DNA from 2 places in the Arenibacter antarcticus genome. Region 1 is predicted to be linked to the other one. Evidence: riboswitches for the same ligand, from Rfam matches in the RefSeq annotation. Region 1 holds a riboswitch; the other holds the start of a gene.

Region 1 (3,203 bases):
CATTTGGGACTAGTATAACTATGAATCTCAGCTAATCAAACAAAAAGGCTTCCAATTTCTTGGAAGCCTTTTTTGATTTGTATTGTTGTTGCGCTTAATGCGTGATTTTAAAAACGGTTCCGTTGAGGTCTTCCGTTACGTAAAGCTCCCCGTTGGGACCTTGGGCCAAACCACAGGGTCTGTATTTTATAGGGCCGCTGGGGTTGGCCAAATCTATTCCGGCGAAGTTGTCGGCGAATATCTCCCAGTCGCCTACCGGCTTCCCATCTTTAAAAGGGGCAAAGGCCACAAAGTATCCTTTTTTTAGTTCAGGAGATTGCCCGTGAAAGGCAATAAAGGCGCCATTTCTATATTTTTCGGGGAACATGGTTCCAGTATAAAACAAAAGGTCGTTGGGTGCCAAATGTGCTGGAAACGCCATAACAGGATCTATGGCTTCTTCGCCTGCCGTTTTTTCTCCGTCACCACCGTATTCCGGGGCGAGCATTTTCTGTTTCTTAAACTGATCATAATAGACGTAGGGCCAACCGGCATCATCGCCTTCATGCAATTCATATAGTACTTCAGCAGGCAGTTCCGCACTGTGCTTTGGGGTATAATGCTCAGGGTAATAATCATGAAAAGCTCCGCGACCATGGACCGCTGCAAACAGGGAGTTGGTCTTAAAATTCCAAGCTGTGGCCACGGCATTTTTAATTCCGGTGGCATATCGTTTTCCATCTGCCAAGGACTGATTTAGCTTGTTGGCATTAAATTGCCAAATTCCGCCAGCGGAATCTAGGATAGTACAGGGCATTATACCCTTGCCAGAACCTTCTTCGCGACAGGAATCGTTCCAAGAGCCTATGGTTACATAAATATTGGATTGGTCATCCATCACAAAAGATTTGGCATTGTCTATGCCTTTGTCCGCCATTCCGTCCACTATCTTTTCGGGATTATCAATATCAATAATTTCTTCTTTCTCGTTTAATTTGTAACGGTAAATCGCAGAATTGGAGGAGGTGTATAGATAACCGTTTTTTATCAGTATTCCGGTCCCTGGAAAATCACTAAACGCTATTTTGTCGTCAATAGTCCCGTCCTGGTCCGTGTCTTTTAATAGTACAATTCCCTTTTCATCTTTTAGGGTAGCCCTATTAATGTAAATATCTCCATTTTTGGAAACCGTCATATGTCTTAGGTTTCCTAAATCTTTGGCGATTACTTCAATAGAAAATCCATCGGGAATTACTATTGCCGTTTCATTTATTGGGGGTTGCACTTTGTTTTTGGAATTCTGTTTGCATTGGGTGCTGAATAATGCCAATATTGTAATTATGGACAAGGGTACAATACGTTTAGCAATAATGTTCTTCATAAAATTGATTTCAAGGATTTTAATAAGGAGCTAAAGATAGTATTAGAATTTAATTTATGAATGAAAATTTCAATATTGAAGTAAACGGTTTTGTGTTTTTATATAATTTTTCGCACATCCTTCTTAATTTATCCTCAGAATAATCATAGCTTTGCTGCCTTAATGGGGTGCTTGCAAATTGTAGTAGGCTGAGATGATACCCAAGAGTACCAAAACTCTGTACCTGATCCGGATAATGCCGGCGTAGGGATTTCTAATTATGGATTTGTAAATCTGTAATTCTTCTCTTGGTTCATCGTCCCGTTTCATTGCACAAAAAAAGAACAATGATTGAGGATTTTTTTACACAACTTACTTGGTTGGAAGCATTGGGCACGGCTTTCGGAATTGTACAGGTACTACTAGCAAGGAATAACAATGTTCACAATTATTTATTTGGAATAGTGGCCATTATACTGGGGATATATGTACTGTATCACTCCAAGCTCTATGCAGATATACTATTGAGTCTATATTATTTTGTAATGAGTATTTACGGCTGGGTGTATTGGAAATTTGGAAAGCAAAAAGAAGTAAGCCCGATTTCCATTTCCAACACAGGGGAACATGTAAAGGCCCTCTGGATCGTATTGGGCTGTTTTCTTTTGATGGCCTATTGGTTGAGGTACCATACCAATTCGGATGTTCCCTTTTGGGATGCCATTGTAGTTGCATTTGCCTGGGCAGGAATGTGGCTAATGGCCAAACGAAAATTAGAGAACTGGATCTATCTCAATATAAGTAATATCATCTCCATTCCCCTGCTTTTTTATAAAGGCCTTTACATTTATGCAGGCTTAACCATATTTCTATTTTTGGTTGGAACTTCAGGGTATTTAAAATGGCGAACAATTGTTAGAAATGAAAGACAAGAAGAATATAGAGCAGCTTAGGGCGCTCTGCTTTAATGCAGATCAGTTCCCTCCGGAAATTTTAAATTGGATCCAAAAGGAAAATCTTTGGAATCTTTGGGTTCCAAAAAACTTAGGCGGATTGCAAATGACTCTCGTGGAAGGATTGGGGCTACTACAGTCCTTGGCAAAGATAGACGGAAGTTTGGGGTGGACTGTAACCCTGTGCAGTGGTGCCAATTTTTTTGTTGGAAATCTGCAGCCTCAGGTGGCCCGTGAAATTTTTGGCGCTACGGAAACCCCAGTATGCTTTGGCGGTAGCGGCGGAGTGTTTGGAACTGCAGTAAAACAGGGTGATTTCTATACTATTTCTGGGAGATGGCATTACGCCACCGGAGCATCCTATCTTACTCATTTTACGCTGAACGCAAAGATTTTGGAGCATGGGGAGGAATTACGCAATAAGGATGGCTCACCCATGATTCGCTCTTTTCTACTCCCTAAAAATGAGGTAGAAATTTTGGAGAATTGGAATACCATGGGTTTAAAGGCATCTGTGACGCATTCCTTTGATGTAAAAGAGGTTGTGGTTGATGAAAAATACAGCTTTGTTTACAATCAGGTGAACCTAGATTATCCGATCTTTAAAATTCCATTTTCTGCTTTTGCCGATTTAACCCTATGGGCCAATTATATTGGAATGGCTGCGCATTTTCTTGAGGGTGCTAGTGGGCTTATAACCAAGGAACAGTTGGCTACTTTTGAAATGCGCCTTCAGCAGGCCAATATGAAAATGATCTCCTTTGCCCAGGCCATTGAAACTACTATTACGGATCAAAATTCGTATGCTGAGGGTTTTTTGCAACACATCCATTCTGAGGCTGTAGGCTCCGTTCAAACCCTAACCAATTCCATTATTGAAATTTATCCTTACTTAGGCGTTTCGGCTAGCC
Region 2 (3,203 bases), 210 kb from region 1:
AAAGTTGCTAAAAGTATGGGCCGTAAAATTTAGGTGTTGACAGACCTCATTTAATAGTTTTAACATGGCCGGATCATCGTCTAGAATTAGTAGCGATAGGTTGTCTTGTGGTAATATTTCTATTATATCATTTTTTTCAAGGGGGAGTTGAGCGAGCTCAAAAGGAATTTCAATTATAAAGGTACTGCCTTTTCCTTCCTGACTATTTAAGCTAATCTTACCACCTAATAGTTCCGTGAGCTTTTTAGAAATGGTAAGTCCCAATCCATAACCTCCGTATTTTTTATCGGTATGGTCTTCGGCCTGAGTAAATTCCTTAAAGATTTGTTCTTGTTTTTCTCTTTTTATTCCAATTCCTGAATCGATTATCTGAATTCGGGTTTTGTAGGTGTCGCCTGATTCCTGAATGATTTTTGCCGTGATCTTCACAAAACCTTCCTCCGTAAATTTATAAGCGTTCCCGATTAGATTGGTCAGAATTTGTCGGACCCTAAAGGCATCGCCTAATACCGGATTATTTAAACGGGGATCCAGTTCCAATTGTAATACAATCTTCTTTCTAGTATTAAGTTCCTTTAAGTTTTCGGCGGTCTCAGTGATAAGATCGACTAATATAAAAGGAGATTTTTCAATTTTTAATTTTCCAGCCTCCAACTTGGAAAAATCCAATAAATCGTTTACTAAGCTATCTACGTAATGGGAGGCCGATTTTACATTTTTTAGATAGGAAACCTGTAGTCCCGTTAGCCCGGTAGTTTCCATCAATTCGGAATACCCAGTAATGGTATTGAGCGGAGTTCGGAGGTCGTGACTTACAGTGGCTATTAGTTGTTCCCTGCTTTTTAATAGGGATTCAGAAAATTTCTTTTCTTTTTCCAACTGTTCCCGAAACAATTGGACCTTCCAATAATCCTTGGTGATAAGAAAGGTGAAGAGCCCTACAATGGCAAATCCCAGTAAGGCTGCAACACTGGCAAGCCGTATACTACGTTTAAGGGCGTCCTGTTTTTTTAAGTTGTCGTCATACGATTTCGCCATCACTTCCTGTTCAAAAGCGGAAATGATACTTCTTAATTGTTGAGAAATTTCCAGATCGGCCCTGCTGAGTTCCATCTCTTTTTGTGCTAAAGTTCGGAAGGTCTGAATTTTTTGCTGTTTGGCTTCCTGCAATAGCAATTTTGAAGCGGTAATAATGGAATCTATCTCTAAGGCCGTAGCACGGTCTCGCGAATCTTTTGGGACATTATCACTGAGGTAGTCGGCGTAATTTTTTAAAATTTCACGAGATTTTTCTGGTAAGTCAGCGTAGTTTGGGTTAAAACTCTCTGGGGGGAGCTTTCCCATGGATTGTTCAATTTTGCTTAGTTCTAATAGGGCATTGTCTATGGAACTGTTGTCCTCGCTATTCCGTTTTAATCGTAAAAGTTCATTGCTGTTGAATACCTTTTTTTTAAGCAATACCTGTACACTGTCCAATAATTTTTTTTGATAGTCATTGTCAGTCAGTAGTTTTACGGAGTCTATAGAGATAAAAATTGAATCTATCTTTTGGGTGTAGGCGGTAAAACTTTTAGAGGTCTTTTTTTGAAGCGCCAATTTAGAGAGACTTTCCGCCTGATATAATTCGGTAAGTAAAGAGCCTGTTTTTAATAGTTTGGAGTCATTTTCAGCATTAATTTCAGTAGATACGTATACCTTTATTTCAGATACTATGAAATACCCGACAACTAAGGCTAATATTCCTAGCATAAAATAGCTGAACATTATTTTGATGGTAAACTTGTTTTTGCTTTTGTTCATTTTTGAATTACTGTGTAATGTGCCGCTTCTAAAATACGGTTTTGCACCTCTATCTGTCTATAAAAAAAGTTAATTATTAAAAGTGGATTTTAATTTTGAAATTGATTTTAGGGGATGTAGATTTGTGCCCATCTCAAAGGGGTGCTTGCTACGGTAGGCTGAGATTATACCCAAGGAACCTGGGCAGGTAATGCTGCCAAGGGATGCGAAAATCGCGTTCGGGAATTTCTTACGTTTTATTTTCGATACAATTTTTGGTCGGGAAAAAACAAAAATCAATTTTTAACAAGAATAATAGCCCCTTTTATTCGTAACAAATGTATTACGAATGAAAACTATGTTCACAACGGCTGCCATGTTTGGTGTCGTATTATCGGCCTTCGGCCAAGAAAAACCAAAAGATTCTTTAGAAGGCAGTCAAATTGCTTTAGATGAAGTTTTGGTATCTGCGATTCGCGTTACGAAAGAGTCGCCTGTTACTTTCACCAATCTTACTAAGAAACAGATCCAATCCAGGAATTTAGGTCAGGATATTCCGATCCTAATGAATTTTCTGCCTGCAGTGGTTACCACATCAGATGCTGGGGCAGGAGTTGGTTATACCGGGATCAGGGTAAGGGGTAGTGATGGAACCCGAGTAAACGTGACCATCAACGGAATTCCGTACAACGATTCCGAATCACATGGATCGTTTTGGGTGAATATGCCCGATTTCGCCTCTTCTACCCAAAGCCTTCAGCTACAAAGGGGAGTAGGGACTTCCACTAACGGATCCGGAGCATTTGGGGCCAGTTTAAATATCCTGACCGATGCCGTCTCCAATGAAGCTTATGGTGAAATTAATTCTTCCGTCGGCAGTTTTAATACGCTAAAGAACAATTTAAAGTTTAGCACCGGTGTGCTTAACGATCATATAGAGATTTCTGGTCGATTGTCCAGAATTACCTCCGATGGGTATATAGATAGGGCATCCTCTGAGTTGAATTCCTACTTTTTGCAAGGATCTTATTTGGATGATCGCACCTTGATCAAGGCATTAATGTTCGGGGGCCATCAAACCACCTACCAGGCGTGGAACGGAATTGATAAGGTGCAGTTAGCCGACAATCGCACCTACAACACTGCAGGAGAGTATACGGATGAAAATGGAGTTACCCAATTTTATGATAATGAGGTGGACGACTATAAGCAGAATCACTTTCAATTGCATTGGAACCAAAAACTTTCGGATAGCTGGAGCACTAATCTAGCCTTGCACTACACTCGCGGGGAAGGATATTTTGAACAGTATAAGGAAGATGATGATTTTAGTACTTATGGGATAACCCCTTTTGATAAGGACGGGGAAACAGTAAGTGCAACCGATTTGATCCGTAGAAGGTGGTTGGAAAATGACTTTTATG

Evidence for each region. Region 1 has a riboswitch for thiamine pyrophosphate ahead of pnuC (nicotinamide riboside transporter PnuC). Riboswitches for the same ligand answer to the same signal wherever they lie in the genome.
Region 2: it holds a riboswitch for thiamine pyrophosphate, as region 1 does, so the genes downstream of both, KCTC52924_RS08015 (TonB-dependent receptor) here and pnuC (nicotinamide riboside transporter PnuC) in region 1, are expected to answer to the same signal.

The regions. Positions count from the first base shown of each region.
Region 1 covers NZ_CP166679.1:1,747,711-1,750,913, forward strand. Annotated here, with positions in the region: gene KCTC52924_RS07205 (sorbosone dehydrogenase family protein) at 95-1,360, opposite strand; TPP riboswitch at 1,515-1,627, shown strand; gene pnuC (nicotinamide riboside transporter PnuC) at 1,687-2,292, shown strand; gene KCTC52924_RS07215 (acyl-CoA dehydrogenase) at 2,261-3,203, shown strand, end outside.
Region 2 covers NZ_CP166679.1:1,960,853-1,964,055, forward strand. Annotated here, with positions in the region: gene KCTC52924_RS08010 (ATP-binding protein) at 1-1,800, opposite strand, end outside; TPP riboswitch at 1,927-2,021, shown strand; gene KCTC52924_RS08015 (TonB-dependent receptor) at 2,138-3,203, shown strand, end outside.